Regions from separate parts of the Exiguobacterium sp. LL15 genome, predicted to be linked through region 2. Evidence: riboswitches for the same ligand, from Rfam matches in the RefSeq annotation. Region 2 holds a riboswitch; each other region holds the start of a gene.
What was found. A riboswitch is a leader RNA that binds a small molecule or an ion and turns the genes downstream of it on or off. The one in region 2 is predicted to bind thiamine pyrophosphate.
Positions count from the first base shown of each region.

Region 1: it holds a riboswitch for thiamine pyrophosphate, as region 2 does, so the genes downstream of both, tenA (thiaminase II) here and NOM72_RS08750 (thiamine phosphate synthase) in region 2, are expected to answer to the same signal.
Region 3: it holds a riboswitch for thiamine pyrophosphate, as region 2 does, so the genes downstream of both, thiT (energy-coupled thiamine transporter ThiT) here and NOM72_RS08750 (thiamine phosphate synthase) in region 2, are expected to answer to the same signal.

Region 1 is NZ_JANFNX010000001.1:1,898,867-1,905,484, forward strand. It holds gene NOM72_RS09955 (sporulation protein) at 1-381, shown strand, start outside; gene NOM72_RS09960 (glycoside hydrolase family 3 protein) at 590-2,506, shown strand; gene NOM72_RS09965 (hypothetical protein) at 2,537-2,833, opposite strand; gene tenA (thiaminase II) at 2,885-3,580, opposite strand; TPP riboswitch at 3,655-3,761, opposite strand; gene NOM72_RS09975 (DUF1002 domain-containing protein) at 3,955-4,836, shown strand; gene abc-f (ribosomal protection-like ABC-F family protein) at 5,116-6,618, shown strand, end outside.
Region 2 is NZ_JANFNX010000001.1:1,658,256-1,664,873, reverse strand. It holds gene NOM72_RS08760 (OsmC family protein) at 1-255, shown strand, start outside; gene nagZ (beta-N-acetylhexosaminidase) at 252-1,472, shown strand; TPP riboswitch at 1,529-1,631, shown strand; gene NOM72_RS08750 (thiamine phosphate synthase) at 1,714-2,307, shown strand; gene NOM72_RS08745 (FAD-dependent oxidoreductase) at 2,304-3,248, shown strand; gene thiS (sulfur carrier protein ThiS) at 3,245-3,445, shown strand; gene NOM72_RS08735 (thiazole synthase) at 3,448-4,212, shown strand; gene NOM72_RS08730 (ThiF family adenylyltransferase) at 4,209-5,216, shown strand; gene NOM72_RS08725 (hypothetical protein) at 5,338-5,694, shown strand; gene NOM72_RS08720 (exonuclease SbcCD subunit D) at 5,831-6,618, shown strand, end outside.
Region 3 is NZ_JANFNX010000001.1:888,370-894,987, reverse strand. It holds gene NOM72_RS04365 (amino acid permease) at 71-1,474, shown strand; gene NOM72_RS04360 (thiamine diphosphokinase) at 1,529-2,131, opposite strand; gene thiT (energy-coupled thiamine transporter ThiT) at 2,133-2,693, opposite strand; TPP riboswitch at 2,755-2,864, opposite strand; gene rpe (ribulose-phosphate 3-epimerase) at 2,887-3,543, opposite strand; gene rsgA (ribosome small subunit-dependent GTPase A) at 3,546-4,451, opposite strand; gene pknB (Stk1 family PASTA domain-containing Ser/Thr kinase) at 4,477-6,411, opposite strand; gene NOM72_RS04335 (Stp1/IreP family PP2C-type Ser/Thr phosphatase) at 6,414-6,618, opposite strand, start outside.

The DNA of each region.
Region 1 (6,618 bases), 240 kb from region 2:
ATCGTCGAAGCAAACCGCTACCAAGCGACAGTCTTAGACGCGATGGAGTCACTTGGCTTCCGATTGAAAAAAGCCGATACGGAAAAATTACCTGGACGATTCCGGAAAGATTTACCGATTGCTCAGGAGCTTGAGTATTCAGCTCGCAATACACACTACGCCCATAAACTGGATGAGATCGAAATCATCATGCTTCAAGACAGCTCAGGGATTGATTTAATCGTCCAAGTCGACCGTCGTGCTCACAGTCTCGGTTCATTATTCAGTGAAATGGCTGGTGCAGATGAGTCGATGATCAAACTGCGTCTGTCCAATAGTGAACTGCAGGATCAATCGTTCGTCGAACGTCAGCTGACAAGCATCGTGGAACGCTATAGCTGATCAATCGATCGACTTTACTTGAAAGTGATTCCTCTTCAGGGGGAGTCACTTTTTTTCATTCAAGTCAGTTTGTCTAAAAACACCTTTGAAATTTATTTCAATTTGAAATCGTTTACAAATAAAATATTGTTTTAAAACAAACACCTTGCTATACTGTCCGTATTGAAAAGAATTCCAGTCACGGTTTGACTAAAGGAGGACGTACATCATGAAAAAAATCGGACAGTTCACGTTAACAGCCGGACTCGCAGCAGTACTCGTCTCAAGTAGTTTACCTGTCATGGCAGAGGCAGGATCTTCAGCCGATCGGATCAGTCACAAAATCGACACGATGACACTCGAACAAAAAATCGGGCAGATGATCATGCCGGACTTCCGGCAGTGGAATGGCAGCAATCATACGTCGCTTGCCCCAGAAGTCGCGAACATCATCGATCGCTATGATTTAGGCGGCGTCATCTTGTTTGCTGAGAACGTCAGCGAAACCGAACAGACGACGAAACTCGTTCATGATCTGCAAGAAGTCGTCAAACAAGACGCTAGCAACGATATTCCGCTCTTCGTCACGATCGACCAAGAAGGTGGAATCGTTACTCGGCTCGGAACAGGGACGAACTTACCTGGCAACATGGCGTTAGGTGCGACCCGCAGTAGCACATATGCCAATGATGCCGGTCATATCATCGGTTCGGAACTGCGTGCGCTCGGCATCAATGTCAACTTTGGTCCGGTTCTCGACGTCAACAGCAATCCTGGAAATCCTGTCATTGGTGTCCGCTCGTTCTCGAGTGATCCGGAGCTCGTCGGCACACTCGGTTCCGCTCTAATGAAGGGAATTCAGTCTGAAGGTGTCGCGGCGACCGCCAAACACTTCCCGGGTCACGGCGATACGGCGACCGATTCCCACTATGGATTACCGGTCGTTGACCGGTCCCTGCAGGAGCTAGAACAAGTCGAGCTCGTACCGTTCAAGCGAGCTATTGCTGAAGACATCGATATGATCATGACAGGACACATCGGGATGCCGCAAATCGAACCTGAAGTCGTCACGTCGACAAATGGTACCTTCCCTTTACCTGCGACGTTATCGGATGATGTCATCACGGGCGTACTGCGCGAAAAACTTGGCTACGATGGCATCGTCATCACAGACGCGTTGAACATGCAGGCGATCGCCGACAACTTCACGGAATCAGAAGCCGTCTTAAAGACGTTTGACGCCGGTGTCGATATCGCGCTCATGCCGACGATCCTTCGTTCCGAGCAGGATGTCACAAAACTCGACCGGATTTTCAAGGATGTGATCGCAGCAGTCAAAGATGGTCGCCTCTCAGAGGAACGGATCGATCAATCGGTTGAGCGGATTCTGACACTGAAAGCAGAACGCGGAATTTGGAACGGTACGACTGACACGACATCCCTAGCTGAAAAAATCGCGCAATCGAACCAAATCGTCGGTAGTCCCGAGCATAAAGCAAAAGAACGTGCGATGACGGAAGCCGCGGTCACACTCGTGAAAAATGATCAGCGGACCTTACCATTCAAACCGAAAAAGAATGCCAACGTTCTTGTGATCGCTCCTGCGGCGGATCAAACGGACAGCATGAAAAAAACGATCGCTTCCCTACCGAAGAATCGGAACTGGCACGTGACGACAGCGAATTACTCGGCTACTACGCTACCGCTCGACCAAAACCCGACATTACGGGCGCAACTCGATGCAGCAGATTACATCATCGTCGGTTCCAACGTCAACACGAGTGCTAAACTACTACCTACTGCACCAGAACAAGCGATTCCGGCTTCGATCTTCCGCTATGCGAAACAAACGGATACACCATCCGTCCTGCTCAGTCTCCGTAACCCATACGATGTCGCCGTACAACCGGACGCACCGGCACACGTCCTCGTCTATGGCTTCAAAGGCGATCCAAACGGTCCAGACTCCGAAGCAGGCAATCTAAAATCAGCGGGACCGAACCTGCCTGCAGGTATCAGAGCGATCTTCGGAACGTTCAAACCGCAAGGCACTTTACCGGTTGATGTGCCGGTCTTTAAGAACGGTGTCTTTACCGATCAACTGCATCTCGAATTCGGTGACGGCTTTAAAAACTGGAAAAAATGATGACGTGATACACCAAAAGACCGAAGCTCCTTAAAGGATGCCTCGGTCTTTTAATGATTGATACGGATATTCAGCTTCTTCTTTCGCACGATGGTAGACGCGGTATAACCAATAAGTCAGTAGTGCATAGACGACGATGACAAGAACAGCAGAAATGTAGCTTCCCATGCTATACGCTACCTTGAAGTTTCGAGTCGATGCGGATATACCGGATAACACGATCAACGTTGGGATGATAAGTCCTACAAATCTTACTTTGACTTTACCAAGCATTCGTTGCATAGCATATGCCGCGAGGATCACGAGTGTGATGACTATGATTTCCATTCCAATCCCTACTTTCACTAGAAGGTATTCCTAATTCTACCATCTACTGGTTTAAGAAGATACCGGGCGAGCTGGAATCGTTTCGTAGACCGACGTGAACGTCTCTTCCGTCCACCCCATGTGCCAGAAGAGTAACTCATAGTAACAACTAGTCACGAAATGACGTTTCATCCGCTCGCGTTCTGTCGGGCTCGCTTGCTCCGCCAGCGCATCAAGCCGTGCAATCTGTTCAAAGACGACCTTTTCAAACCATTCCGAGCTATACGTGTCGATCCATTGCTGATAGATTTTTTCTTCCGGTGTACACGTTAGTAATTGTTGCCCGACTTCATAATACAACCAGTAACATGGCAAGATGGCAGCAATCGTCTCACCGAGCGTTCCTTCACTCGCATGATGCATGTGCGAGACATACGCATATGCTGTCGGTGCCGGTTCAAATGCTTCAAGATCTGCTTCCGTAATACCGAGCGGCTCAAAAAATGATTGATGTAAGCTCAACTCTGCCTCGTAAGTCGAAGTCGCATGCTCGGCAAGTGTCGCAATCGTCGCGAAGTCGTCTGCTTTTGACGCTGCCTTCGCTTGAATCTTCGCAAAGTGTTTTAAGTAATAGGCATCCTGCATGACGTAATGCCGAAATTTCGAGAGCGGTAACGTCCCCTCCCCGATTCCTTGTACGAATGGGTGCGTAAAACTACTATCCCAATACGCTTGTGCCGCTTGTTTGATTTCTTGTGTGAATGTCATGATCTCATCCTCCTCGTTTAGTTATGAAACGAAAAAACACCACCCCGAAACACACGGGCATGGCGCAAGAAGAACAAGACTTGACGCCACTTCCCTCCGTAAGTACGAACTTAATCAGGTTCAAAGGGTCCGAACGTCTTCGTTCGTCTCAGTCGGTCTACCGACTCCCCTAGTGGTCATTATTCGATTCAAATTCACTATAGCATGCTGAAAACGGAAGTCAAGTTGTCTCCTTTTCGCTATACTATGGAGTGTCAGAAGACGGATATCGTCTCCATCTGCAGACCGATTCCGAACAGACATCGTTCCCGTACACTAAATTTAGTACCTGATACTATAATTCATTCTGTTACTTACAATTGGAGGATTTCATTATGCATACACCAACAAAAATCATGGCATCAGCCGTTATCGCTTCTGCTTTATTACTCCCAACAGCCGCATCCGCCGAACAAGTCGTCGATAAGACGATCGTCACACTCGGGGAGTCGCTCGGCGCAAAAGATAAAGCATGGGTGCTTTCACGTCTCAATGCACCGGAAGGGATCACACCGATCATCGCCACTTCTGCTGACGAGGAAAAATATCTCGGGAAAAACATCCCACAGTCGCAAAAAGGCGGCAACATGTATTCGTCGGCTAAAATCGAACTGACGGAAAAAGGAGATGGACTCTCCGTCTCGACGGAAAACATCACATGGGTGACGAAGGATATGTATCTCAACGCTCTCGTCACAGCGGGTGTCAAAGATGCCGACATCACGATTACTTCCCCTTACAAGGTGACCGGGACATCGGCACTGACAGGAATCATGAAGGCGTACGATCAAACTTCCGCTGAAACCGGGATAAAGTTAAGTGACAAACGCAAGGATTTAGCACAGCAAGAATTATCGGTCACATCAGACGTCGGGAAAACGGTCGGAACGGATAAGGTGGCTGACTTGATGAATGAGATTAAGGCTGAGATCGCCAATCAAAAACCGGAAACCAAAGTCGAAATCGAAAACCTGATCGTCCAAGTCATTCAAAACAACAATATCCAGTTGTCTGACGCACAAATGGACCGGCTGACGAATCTGTTCAATCAAATGGAGCAAGCGAACATCAACTGGGGACAAATCGAGAGTGGATTGAAAAATGCGGGACAAGACATCCACGCGTTCGCAACTTCAGAAGAAACGAAAGGATTTTTCGCTAAATTATTTGATGGACTCAGTGACTTCTTCAGTTCAATCGCGGGTGTGTTCAAATAATTCAGACTTCCGTAACTGACAAAAAAATAGTAAACTAGATGTATCTGAAACGAAAGGTGGTGTGAAAAGATGGACTTTGCCGCGTGCAAACACTGGTTGATGGAACAATTGTATCTGTTGCGCGCGATTTTTCATGGAATGGCGTTCTAAGGCACCCGTCTGCCCTTTTTTAGAACTTCATGATTGAAAAATACAGCAAAGCGCATCTTTCACACGTGATGGAGAGTGCTATTTGCGCTCTCCTTTTTTTGATGCGCGCGAAAGGATCGACTTACTATGATGATTTGCGACATTCAACACCTGACCAAACAATTCGGAGGCGAGACAATTTTAACGGATGTTTCCCTCTTCTTAAACGAACACGACCGTGTCGGTCTAATTGGACGAAACGGGAGTGGCAAGACGACATTACTCCGCTTGCTTGCTCGCCTTGAGCAACCGGACGGTGGTGTCATCTATCAAAAGAGCGGTTTGACGATCGGCTATTTGGAACAACTTCCTGTATATAGTGAGACGATGACCGGACTCGACGTCCTTTGGACAGCGTTTGAAGACATCCTCGCGATCCGTTCTCGGATGCAACAGTTGGAGCAAATGATGGCGACAGCACCAGAGAATCTTGATGCGTTACTCGCACGATATGCGGAAGCGACGAATGCGTTCGAACAAAAGGATGGCTATCTACTCGACTCGAAAATCGAGCGCATGGTGAACGGGTTACACCTTCGTCCGTTACTCACTCGTCCTTTCCACCAGTTGAGCGGTGGTGAACAGACGAAGATTTGTCTCGGTCGCATGTTACTCATGGAGCCAAATCTGCTCATTCTTGACGAACCGACGAACCATCTTGATTTAGCTGCCGTGGAATGGCTGGAGCAGTTCTTACGGGACTACACAGGAACCATCCTGCTCGTCTCTCACGACCGGGTCTTCTTAGACGCCGTCGTCACCTCGATCGTTGAACTCGAAGACGGTGAACTGACAGCCTATATAGGGAACTACAGCGCGTTCGTCGACGAGAGAGAACGCCGTCTGCTCGAACAGTTCCACGCCTACCAAGAGCAACAGAAAAAAATAAAGAAAATGAAGGAAGCGATTCGTCGACTCCGGCAATGGGCAAACGAAGCGTCTCCACCGAGTGAGAAATTATTCCGTAAAGCAAAATCAATGGAACGAGCACTCGAGCGGATCGAACGGATTAAACGACCACAACTCGAAGCCAAAACCGCTGATGTCTCCTTCTCTTCCACTGATCACACGAGCCAAGTCGTCTTTCGCGCTGAAGAACTCTCGTTTGCTTACGGAACCCACCACATTTTTGATGACGTCTCGTTCGAGATCATGGCACAGGATCGGATCGCGATTGTCGGAACGAATGGAAGCGGAAAATCGACGTTGCTCTCACTGCTGCTTGACGAATTATCACCAGACGCAGGCACACTCACGCGTGGACCATCGAATCGGATCGGTTTCCTGTCCCAGCATGCCCATTTCGAAGAGGACGCGCGGTTAATCGACTGGTTTAGAGACCGGATTGCCGTTCCAGAAGCGGAAGCCCGCCATATCCTTGCCCGGTTCCTGTTCTTTGGACCAACTGTCTTTCGGTCCATTTTGTCACTGAGCGGAGGCGAGCGGGTGCGATTGCAACTCGCCGTCCTCGTTCATTCGTCGATTAACGTCTTGATTCTCGATGAGCCGACGAATCATTTAGATATTGAATCAAGAGAGACACTCGAAGAAGCACTCGAGAATTTTTCTGGTACATTGATTGCCGTCTCACAC
Region 2 (6,618 bases):
TCGATCTTAGAGAAGATGCGCTTGACGATCACCCATTTCGAAATGGATATCGAAGGAGAACGGGCAGAGGACCATCCGCGGCGTTTTACGTCGATCTCGATTCATTACCGGCTCGAAGGAGATCTCCCGGAAGATAAAGTCCGTCGCGCCATCTCGTTATCAAAGGATAAATATTGTTCGGTCTCGCAATCCCTGAACGCTGAGATTTCCGTCTATTATTCGATCAATGGTGTCCGGAGCGAGGATCCTTTGTGAAGAAAGTCGTACTGATCGGTTGCCTGTTGCTTGCAGGGTGTGCGCAGGAGACGACGGAACCAACGAAATCATCACAACCGGAATCGAAACAACCGACAGAAGAAAAGAAACCGAAGCCTGAGCCAACGAAGGAAGAACGACAACAAGCAAAACTAAAGCAACAATTAAAAGCGATGTCGACGTCAGAAAAAATCGATCAACTGCTCTATATCGGAGTCGCCGGCACGGAACTTTCAGCAGCTGACCGGAAATTGTTACAGACGCATGCGATTGGCGGGGTCTTATTGCTCGGCGGAAACATCACGTCAGAAGAACAACTCTTGACGTTCACACGTGCGATTCAAGAGACGAATCAAAAACCGTATGCGTTTGTTGGGATCGATGAAGAAGGCGGACGGGTCAGCCGGGTACCGGATCAACGATTACGTCTACCGACGAGTCAACGGATGGCGCAAGGAGCAGATGATGCGAAAATGGAAGATGTCGGACGTACGCTCGGACATTTGTCACGATTTTATGGCTTCAACATGGACTTCGCACCGGTCCTAGACGTCAACAGTAATCCGAACAATCCGATCATCGGCGACCGTGCGTTCAGTGCTGATCCGAAGACCGTCGCGACGCTTGGTACGGCCCTGATGCACGGGATGCAGGAGACGGGAACGATTCCGGTCGTCAAACATTTTCCCGGTCACGGCAATACGAGTGTCGATTCCCATGTCGGGCTACCGAAAGTGACGGCATCAAAGGAAGAACTGAAGCAGACGGAACTGTTACCGTTTAAAGAAGCGATTCAAGAGGGCGCCGAGATGGTGATGGTTGCCCATATTCTCTATCCCGCGTATGACGATACGAATCCATCCTCGCTCTCAAAGCCGATCTTGACTGACCTCTTGCGTCAGCAACTCGGATTCAACGGTGTCATCATCACGGATGATCTCGTCATGGGAGCGATCACGAAACGATATGGTCTCGCAGAAGCGGCACGTCAGTCGCTCGTCAATGGAGCTGATATGGCGATGTTTTCAGAGGCAGGTGCTTACGCAAAAGTTCATGCTGAAGTGATGCAAGCCGTCAAAGACCAAACGCTGACGCCGGAGATGCTCGATGCTAAAGTAATGCGCATCCTGAAGCTAAAGCAGACGTATGCCGACAGCCAAGAGCAACAGCGACCGACGAAATCGGAGCTGATTCAGCAAGTGGAAGCGCTCAACTAGGACTAGCGAAGCAAAGCGACTCATGCTAGACTAATGGGGCAAGCCAATTAAACACGAAAAGACACTAGGGGAGTCTCCCAGCAGACTGAGACGGAAGTATCCGGACCCTTTGAACCTGATCTAGTTCGTACTAGCGGAGGGAAGTGGCTCGAAACCCTAGATATCCTTAGCGCTTCAGCGCATTTTCGGACCACTCCCTTCAACATCGGGAGTGGTCCTTTTTCGTATGGAAAGGAAGAACATGATGCGTTTACATCTGATTTCGACGGGATCCATTCATCCGCTTGACGAAATAAAGACCTTTCAATCACTTCAACCCTATACGGATCAGCTGCATCTACGTGAACCGAACTTATCGGCGGCAGAATTACTTGATCTGATTGACGCACTCCTTGGGCATGGTTATTCGCCTGAACAGTTAACGGTTCATGACCGGGTCGACGTCGCCCATGTCGCCGGCATCGGTGTGCAGCTGACGCGCCGTTCCATGCGTGTCCGCGATGTGCGACGTCATTTTCCGAATCTCGTCATCGGGAAATCGGTCCATTCACTAGCAGAGGCACTGGCAGCAGAAGCGGAAGGAGCCGACCGACTGCTGTACGGTCATATTTATCCGACAGCGTCGAAGCCGGACCTACCACCCCGAGGGATCGACGCCTTGAAGCAAGTCGTCACCTTCACGACGAAGCCAGTCATTGCGATCGGTGGGATTACACCAGAATGCATGCCTGAAATCGCAGCAACCGGTGCAACCGGAATCGCCGTCTTATCGGGTATTCTCGGTCAATCGGATCCACTCGCCGCCATCAGGCGTTACCAGGGGGTTCGCGTATGACGGATCACATCATCATCGGCGGCGGAGTCATCGGGTTGACGCTTGCTTACGGTCTCGCCTGTCAGAATGAATCCGTCGTCGTCTTAGAACGTGGAACATGCGGACGAGGAACGAGCCGCGCAGCTGCCGGGATGCTTGCGACGGACATCGAGCTGAGAGCAGAATTGCATGCACTTGCCGCGCGAAGTCGTCGTCTGTATCCACTGCTTGCACGTCGACTCGAGCGAGAGACAGGCATCGATTGTGGGTACCGGGAACAACCGTTTTTGTTAAAACGTAAAGGACGCGAGCATCTGTTTCCAGCTGTCGGTCAAATCGATCCACGACGACTGACGACTGCATTGATGTATGCCTTACACGCACGTGGCATATCGATTGAAGAACAGGTAGATGTCACACGCATCGAAGAGAACGATGACTTCATCAGGATCGAATCGAACGCAGGAACGTGGACCGGACGAACAGTGACGGTCGCTGCCGGACGCGGGTCGCAAGCCTTGCTCGATACAGCTGGTATTTCGATCGCGACATATGGGGTCAAAGGGGAGTGTCTCGCCGTCCGTCTCGCGGGTCAGCCGTTACGCTCGATTCTGTTTGATGAAGCCGTCTACCTCGTGCCAAAAGCTGACGGACGGATTTTGATCGGTGCGACCGAACTGCCGCACGACGAGACGGTCGGCGTCAGTGTCGCTGGGATCATGTCACTGCTTCAAGCAGCAGAACGACTGTATCCACCGATTCGTGACGCGGTCATCGAAGAAGTCTGGTCCGGTGTACGACCGCAAACGGTGTCCGGCTTGCCATATATCGGAGTCACCGATTCATCCCGTCGGATCTTCCTAGCGACAGGGCATCATCGGCATGGCATATTACTCGCACCAGCGACAGCGGAAGTCTTGGTAAATACATTACGGTTGATTCAGAAGGAGGAAGTCCGATGAACATTACGATTAACGGCAATGACCACACGATCGAACAGATTAAAACGATCGAGGACATGCTCACGCAACTCGGCTTAGGGGAAAAGCTCGTCATCGTCGAACAGAATCGACAAATTATCGATCGCATGGCGTACGGTCAGACAGTCGTTCGGGACAATGACACATTTGAAATCGTTCATTTCGTAGGAGGAGGATAAACATGCTGAAAATTGGAGAAAAGACATTTGAATCACGGTTATTGCTCGGAACAGGGAAATATACGGATGCTACGGTACAGCAGAAAGCAATCGATGCGTCTGCTTCACAAATTTTGACATTTGCCGTCCGTCGGCTCGATATCTTCGACAAACAACAAGCGAATTTCTTGGAGTCGCTTGATTTAGCGAAGTACGATCTACTTCCAAACACGGCTGGTGCGAAGACGGCGGAGGAAGCTGTTCGGTTAGCGAAGCTTGCGCGGGCATCCGGTATGTGTGACATGGTCAAGGTCGAAGTGATTGGTTGCGATAAGACGTTACTACCTGATCCGATCGAGACGTTACGGGCTTCTGAAGAATTACTCAAAGAAGGCTTCATCGTCTTACCGTATACGTCAGACGATGTCGTCCTTGCACGGCGACTCGAGGAACTCGGTTGTCACGCCATCATGCCGGCTGCATCACCAATCGGTTCCGGGCAAGGCATTCTCAACCCACTTCATCTACGATTCATCATCGAGCAGACGACGGTCCCGGTCATCGTCGACGCCGGGATCGGCTCGCCGACCGACGTCGCCTATGCGATGGAACTCGGTGCGGACGGTGTCTTATTAAACTCCGCTGTCGCCCATGCGAAAGATCCGGTCAAGATGGCGCACGCCATGCGACTAGCTGTCGAAGCAGGGCGCTTCGGATACGAAGCGGGACGAATCGAGAAAAAACAGTATGCGGTCGCGAGTAGTCCAACGAGTGGATTGATTCGATGAACCGTTACTCACGGCAAACTCGATTTCAACCGATCGGGGAAGCGGGACAAGCACGCTTAGCAGCAGCAAAGGTACTGATCATCGGCATGGGAGCGCTCGGAACGGCGTCGGCAGAGCAACTCGTCCGCGCCGGTGTCGGTGTCGTCCGAATCGTCGACCGCGACTATGTCGAGTGGAGTAATCTACAACGACAACAGCTTTATACCGAGGAAGATGCGCGTCACATCGTACCAAAAGCGATTGCCGCAAAAGCACGGCTTGAAGCGATTAATTCGACGGTTACGATCGAAGCGCATGTAGTAGACGTCGACCGGGCAGCGCTGACGTGGCTTCTCGATGATATCGATCTGATCATCGACGCGACGGACAATTTCGATATTCGTTTGCTGATGAACGACATGGCGTCGATGCGTTCGATTCCGTGGATTTATGGTGGATGCGTCGGCAGTTATGGAATCACGTTTACCGTCCGTCCCGGGGAGACGCCGTGTCTGCATTGTCTGCTCGATCAATTACCGCGAGATCAGGAGACGTGTGATACAGCGGGAATCATCGGACCAGCTGTACAGATGGTCGCTTCCTTGCAGGTGACGGAAGCGTTGAAGTGGTTGAGCGGAAAAACGGACACCATGCGGACGCGCTTGCTTGCGTTTGATGTCTGGTCGAATACGTTTCAACAAATTAACGTCCAGTCACTGAAGCAAACGGAGTGCCCGTCGTGCGGCATCGATCCGTCCTACCCTTACTTATCGGATCAAACGGTTCGTTTCACGGCACTGTGCGGTCGGGATGCCGTTCAAATCCGCGGAGACGGACAGCGGGATCTGGAACAGTTGAAACAACGTCTCCAGCCGGTCGCTGCGATTTCCGCCCATAATCCATATTTGCTGGCGTTTACGACGGACGAACATCGGATGGTCGCTTTCCGAGATGGACGTGTTCTGATTCATGGCGAGGCGGATCTCGTCAAAGCGAAACGGCTCTATCATGCCTATTTCGGCTAACGTTCATAAAACAGTAAAACTAATTTTAAATATATATGTTTTAAATGTTTGAAAAACAGGTAAATAAGACTTCAGACATAAATCGGTCTACAAGTTTTGAACGTGAAGAGGAGTGATTCAGATGAAACAAGAATTCGATCCAATCAAGGATCAAGCACAGACGGAAGACGCCCAAGCAGTTGTTCAGCAAGCCAACTGGAATCCGGATCGGTACCGGACAAACTTGAACCCATTCTATCTGTCACCTTGTAGTGTCGAACGTAGAGAAGACGTGCATCAGGATGCATCGAAAATTCTCGAAGTCGAGACGTCGTCGCCCCTCCAACAACTTTTTGAACACAATCAAGCAACGCATAAATCAGAACAATCGGGCAAAAAATTTAAAACAGGCATCGTAGTCGGCGTCGGTGCGATCATCGGCGGATCGGTTTCTGTGATTCGTTCCGTTCAACGCTTTAGAAAACAACGGACGAAATAAAACGTTCGTTGTTCGAACACAAAAAGCAGGAGGCAATCGCCTTCTGCTTTTTGTGTTCCAAACGGATGTTCGTCGCAGAACGAACGCTTGCATGCTACACTTAAGCTACTATATTCAAAAAGTGAGTGTGATGAAGATGAAATGGATACATACTGCCGATTGGCATCTCGGCAAAATCGTTCATGGCGAGTCGATGCTCGAGAACCAGCGGGCGGTCTTAGCGGATTTTTTGACACTCGTCGACCGCGAACAACCGGATGCGATCGTCATTGCAGGTGACTTGTACGACCGCGCTGTACCACCAACGGAAGCCGTCGAACTGCTTGACGAGACGCTCGCTGCCTTGATTCTCGATAGAGACATCCCGGTCGTTGCGATCAGCGGAAATCACGATTCGGCTGAACGGTTAAGTTTCGGAACAACGTTACTCCAACGGGCCGGTCTGCATCTCGTCGGAAAACTAACGCCGGTCATTACTCCGGTCACGATTAAAGGAGTGTCGTTCTATCCAGTGCCATTTGCCGATCCTGCGACCGTTCGGTACGTGTACAAGGACGAAACGATCAAGACACATGATGATGCGATGCGGACGATCCTTGCCGGGTGTAGTCCGGACGGACCGAGTGTCCTCGTCGGTCATGCCTTTGTGATCGGTGGACTCGAGACGGATTCGGAGCGGCAATTGTCCGTCGGAACAGCAGGACAGGTCAGTGCGAGTCAGTTTGCACCGTTTACGTATACGGCACTCGGTCATTTGCACAATCCGCTTGCGATTCAATCCGAGACGGTTCGCTACAGCGGATCGCTCTTGAAATATTCATTCTCGGAAGCCCACCATGTCAAAGGAGTCGATGTGTTGACGTTGAACGATGCGGGTACGTTCGATCGTCGGTTCGAACCACTTGCACCAAAACGTGATTTACG
Region 3 (6,618 bases), 770 kb from region 2:
ATTGTCGCTTTTATTGAAAACGCTTACAATAGGAACGTACTTTATTTTGTCAGAATTGGGGGAAGTCATCATGCAACTCAAACGAGAGATGACGAGTCGACATCTGTTCATGATTTCACTTGGCGGAATCATCGGAACAGGCTTATTTTTAGGGTCAGGATTAACGATTTCACAAGCAGGACCTCTCGGGGCGGTCCTCAGTTACATCGTGGGTGGGACCATCATGTATCTGACAATGTTATGTCTAGGGGAATTAGCGGTCTATCTGCCGGTCTCGGGGTCATTTCAGACCTATACGACCCGCTTCATCGGACCAGGGATCGGCTTTGCCGTCGGTTGGATTTATTGGCTCGGCTGGGCCGTGACGGTGGCACTCGAAATCACAGCTGCCGGCAGTTTAATGGACCGCTGGTTTCCGAATGTACCCGTCGTCGTCTGGTGTACCGCCTTTACGGTCTTGCTGTTCGGTCTGAATGCCGTCTCCGCCAAAGCATTCGGTGAAGCTGAATTCTGGTTCTCGAGTTTGAAGGTCCTCGCGATCCTATTCTTCATCATTTTAGGTGGCGCTGCTTGGTTCGGCTGGTTACCGATGGAAGCAGATCGCCCAACATCGTTATTCGCTAACTTTACGGCAAGCGGTTGGTTTCCAAACGGGATTCTTGGTGTCTTGACGACGATGATCGCCGTCAACTTCGCCTTCCAAGGAACGGAATTGATCGGTGTTGCGGCTGGGGAGTCCGACACGCCAGAAAAATCGATTCCAAAAGCGATCCGCAATACAGTCTGGCGGACGTTCATCTTCTTCGTCTTATCGATTACGATCGTTGGTGCATTAATTCCGTATGAGACGGCTGGCGGAGTCAGCAGTCCGTTCATCATGGTCTTTGATGCGATCGGCATTCCGTACGCTGCTGATTTGATGAATATCGTCGTCTTGACGGCACTATTATCCGTCGGAAACTCCGGATTATATGCGGCGACTCGGATGTTATGGGCAATGGCGCAAGAAGGGATGATTTCAAAGAAATTATCTTACGTCAATGCACGTGGTGTGCCAATGCGTGCTTTACTCTTTACGATGATGTTCGCGATGTTATCGCTTCTGACCGCATTTTTCGCAGAAGATACCGTCTTCATTTGGCTCTTGTCCTTAGCCGGACTCGGGGCTCAAGTCGGCTGGATTTCGATCTCTGCTTCTCAGCTTGCATTTCGTCGTCAGTTCGTCCGAAACGGACACGATGTATCCGAACTGAAATTCAAGACACCACTCTATCCGGTGTTACCACTGATTTCGTTGACACTTAACGTCGTCGTCCTCGTCAGTCTTGCGTTTCAAGCGGATCAACGAATCGCTCTATACATCGGTGTTCCTTTCTTCCTTGTCATGTGGGGAAGTTATCATCTCTTCGTCAAAGGAAAACATCTATCCGCTCAAAGCGACATCCGTGTCGCCCCTTCTCAACTCGAAGAATAATTTCACACAAAAAGAGGTCGCGGAGTCATCCACGGCCTCTTTCCTATGATTGTGCTATTCCTTAAGCGTCCGCATCATCAATAGTTCTCCTTGATGGAGCTCTACCTTCGCTTCTGACGCACACCATTCATTACTGACGGTCAAGGAACCTCCGACCGGTACTGGATGTGCATCAAGTGGATATTTGACTCCGGATAAGCTTAAAGTCGATGGTACGAGTGGAATGAACGAAAGATAATAATAGCTCCCTGCTTCGACTGCATACGTTCCCTCAGCCAAGTATCGTACCTCTTCTCGTTTCGTCACGAGTCGTGCCTCTGGGTATCGCTTCAATAAATATACATTTTGGACGGTCATGTCGAGCCGCCCACCTGTCGCCCCGATAATGAAGGTATCCTCAAACTGTTTCTTCTCTGAGACTGTACGAAGTGCCAGTTCGAGATCCGTTTCATCTTTCTCGGCCGGATGAACGATTGCCCCTTCTGGTACATAACCAAGCGAATCAAAATCACCAATCGTCAGGTCGCATGTCAGCCCAAACGATTCAATCGTCTGAACACCACCGTCAACACCGACGATAAAATCACCTGGCTGACAAAACGTCCGTAAATCCGGCGCTTCTTCTCGCGGACCGGCACAGACGAGAATCGCCCGCATCTCAGACGCCTCGTGCCGAATAACGTAGTAAGCGTGGCGCAGTCGTGAATAAAAGACCCGCAACGACACCACAAAGAACGTAAGACGGTACCATGTATGTCGCGTTATAAATCAATGAATACGGTACGACTGGACCTTCGGCATACTCGGCAAAAAAGACGATTCCACTGATGACATGACAGATATAACGGAGTCCTGCGCCTAATAACGTCGCCAGGAGAACGAACGCCATCAAGCTTTTCTTTTGTCCATTGCGCGCGGCTAGTCTGACTTGACGCGCGAACAGACCACTTAATCCGACGACACCATACGCAATCGTATAGTCAAGCATCGGTTGAACGATCGTCAAGACTTGTGGAGCGAACATCAATTGAATCGTACCGACAAGCGCTCCCGTAACGACCCCTCCAACGACACCGTGGCGAAATGCCATGACGAAGATCGGTAACATCGCTAAGCTGATTGAGCCTCCTTGTGGCATTTTGAATGGAATCAGTAAATCAAAGACGACTCCGAGACTGGCGAAGATGGCAATTTCCATCATCATTTGTAACCGTTTCATGCTATTTTTCCTCCTTCATTGTACGAGAGGACGCAAAAAGGCAGTACGACGAACGCCGTACTGCCTGCGTGCGCCACATCCCTACGTCCGTTTGAACGGAACAGGTTCGAAGGGTTAAAGTCTAAAAGACTCCTCTCAGCCGCTTTTCAAGCGACACCCCTTGCGGTCATCATATTTCGTTTTCTCGTTCTTATTATACGGCAGCCCCTTGACGAATGCTAGTGATCGCTTCCGCATAATCTGGTGCATTGTAGATTGCTGACCCTGCGACGAGAACGTTCGCACCGTTATCGATGCAAAGCTTTGCCGTTTCCGGATTGACGCCACCGTCAATCTCAATTTCAAATGTCAGACCACGATCTGCTTTCATTTGCGCAAGTGCTGCGAGTTTCGGCATGACACGCTCGATGAAGGCTTGTCCACCGAAGCCCGGATTGACCGTCATCAATAAAACCATATCGACATCCTCAAGGACGTGTTCAATCGTTGATAATGGCGTATGGGGATTCAAGACGACTCCTGCCTTTGCGCCCGCTGCTTTGATTTGTTGCAAGACACGATGGACATGATTCGTCGCTTCGACGTGGAACGTCACGATGTCAGCCCCTGCCTTGACGAAATCTTCAACGAAACGTTCTGGCTGGTCAATCATCAAATGGACATCGAGAATCATATCCGTCTTTTGACGTAAGCTGCTAAGCACAGGTAATCCAAATGAGATGTTCGGTACGAACTGACCGTCCATGACATCAAAATGGATATAGTCCGCGCCTGCTGCTTCGACTGCTTTGACATCACGCTCAAGATTCGCAAAATCTGCTGATAAGATCGATGGTGCAATTTTAATCATCTTCAATACCTCCGGGCTCGATTCTTGATTTCGTCTATAAACATACCATAGTTCTCATAACGAGAGGACATGATTTCTTGGGCTTCGACGGCTTCCTTGACGGCACAACCGGGTTCATTCAAATGCAAGCAACCTCGGTATTTACAATCATCTTGTACAGCGACGAATTCAGGAAAACTCCACCGTACATCCTCGATTTCCATATCATACGGAAAATCGAGGTTCGAGAAACCTGGCGTATCGGCAATCAATCCTTCGGCAAGCGGCATTAATGTGACGTGGCGCGTCGTATGACGTCCGCGTCCGAGTGATTTCGAGATCGCACTTGTTTCTAAATCAAGAGAGGGCTCCAGTGCATTGAGCAATGAACTTTTCCCGACACCGGATTGTCCGGCGAGAACGCTCGTTTTTCCAGCAAGTAACGGACGGACTTGCTCAACACCCGTCAACGTCTCACTTGATGTCTCGATGACCGTATACCCAATCTTCCGGTAAGCGGCAATCGCCTCTCGGACAGCCGGTCCTTTGACTTCGTCAAGTAAATCCATCTTCGTTAACAGGATGACGGGTTGGATTTCCTTCGCTTCGATCAAGACGAGAAATCGGTCGAGTAGATGCGCTGAAAAATCAGGTTCTGCCGCTGAGACGACAAGCAACGCTTGATCGATATTCGCGACAGGCGGGCGTACTAAAAAGTTGTCCCGCTCCTTCACTTCGAGAATGTACCCGGTCTCACTTTCGATATGAAGCACGACTTCATCTCCGACGACTGGACTGATGCCGCGTTTTCGGAAATTTCCTCTTGCTCGTGAACGAACTTCTCCTTCTGGTGTCATGACATCATAAAAGCCGCCCTGCAGGCGTATGATCGTTCCTTCTCGATTCTCTTCGATGCGTTGTTCCGTCATCCTATGCACTCCTTTTTTATCACATTCATTGTGCGTCTTTTGCTTGATTGTACGTGATGGTTTTTGAACGATACACCGTATCGTCTTTATAGATCGTAATTTTGCCTTCTTCACCCGGATCAATCGTTAATGGCACGTCGAATGTCTCATCTTGATCAATTGATTCCTCGATGACGGTCCGCTTCCCTTTCGCGTCTTCCGTCTCGATTCGGATGACTTGTTTCGGCGGAGCCTCTTCTTCATCTTCACTAACAGCATCATAGACGACCTTTTCAGGGAACGTCGCCGTCACTGTTTTTTCTTCCTCACCTTTAGAGATGAAGACCGTCACGGAGTCGTTCGGCTCGACTTGTGCGCCAGCTTGCGGGAACTGACGGATGACTTGATCGAGTTTGACATCGCTAGAAAATTCTTGTTCGAACGTTCCGTCTAATCCTACTTTATCGAGATAAGCTTTTGCTTCATCACTCGATAAATTCGTCAAATCCTTCAACTCGAAAGAAGACGTCCCCTCAGATACAGTAATCGTAATCGTTTGTTCTTTCGCAATGACCTCCGTTCCAGCAGAAATTGACTGTCGAATCACATTTCCTCGATCGATCTCATCCGACTTCTCTCGCTCGACTTCGACTTTTGCGAATCCTGCTTCTTTTAGCGTTGCAATTGCTTCTTTTTCAGCTTCATCCGTCACATCCGGTACCTCAACCGGAGCACTACCAGTAGAAACGACCAAATTGACTGTCGAGCCCTTCTTGACCTGTGCTTTTTCACGAGGCGTTTGACTGATGACATCGCCTTCTTCGACCGTATCGCTACTCCGTTCCGTTGTCTCGACGACAAATCCAAGTTTCTCAAGCTTCGTTTCCGCATCGTCTCCATCCGTCTTGACGACAGATGGTACGGTGACCGTTGGATCCGGCCACATCGCGAACGTCGTAGCCGCCCCACCCAGTAAAAGGAGTAACAAGAGGATGATCCACCAGCGTTTTTTCTTTTTCTTTTCCGGTGTTTTCGGTTGAACAGTTGCGACGGCGGGTGATTCTAGTTCCGCTTTTGATTCTTCTGGCACTTGGACAGGTGATAAAACCATTGTCTTTTCCATCTCATCCTCTTCTGCGCCACGGATGCTTTCATTTGCCCGTTCGTCAGACAACGCCGTCACCATATCTGCCTTAAACGCTGCGACGGACTGTTGACGGTCATGCGGTGCTTTTGCAAGCGCCTGCATGATACAGTTCTCGAGTGCTTGCGGCACTTTCGGATTCAAGACGGATGGGCGACGCGGTGTATCTTGCAGATGCTTTAAAGCGATCGCAACCGGTGAATCACCTTCGAACGGGACTTGTCCTGTTACGAGTTCGTATAAGACAGCACCAAGCGAATAGATATCCGACTTCTCATCCGCAAATTTACCTTTTGCTTGTTCCGGTGAAAAGTAATGGACGGACCCAAGAACGGACATCGTATGCGTCAGCGTCGCATTCGACATCGCCACAGCGATTCCGAAATCCGTTACTTTGACGGTACCATCTTCTCGAATCAACATGTTTTGCGGTTTGATATCGCGATGGATGATCCGGTGTGCATGGGCGTGATCAATCGCATCACAAATTTGAGCGATGATATCGACGGCCTGCGGCACAGGTAATGCTTGATTTTCACAAAATGTTTTTAATGTCATACCATCGATATACTCCATGACGATGTAATAGATGGCATCTTCTTCGCCTACATCATAGACGGCAACGATGTTTGGATGATTCAAGCTGGTAGCAGCATGCGCTTCACGTTCGAATCGACGAATGAACTGTTCGTCATGCGAAAATTCAGTCCGTAAAATCTTAATGGCAACATGACGCTTTAAAATCTCATCATAGGCTTGATAGACATTCGCCATCCCGCCACTTCCAACTAGCCGTTCTATGCGGTAGCGGTCATTTAATCGATCTCCGTATCGCATATTCAGACCCTCTTTCTTTCTTTGAACCGGATGGCGGCAATCGTAATGTTATCCGCGCCTCCTCGAGCATTCGCTTCTTTCACCAATCGTCCAACGATCTCATCAAGCGGCTCATCCTGTAAGATGATCTGTTCGATGACATCATCTGGCACTTCATCGGTCAACCCGTCACTACAGACGAGGACGAGGTCATAGTCTGGAGCATCT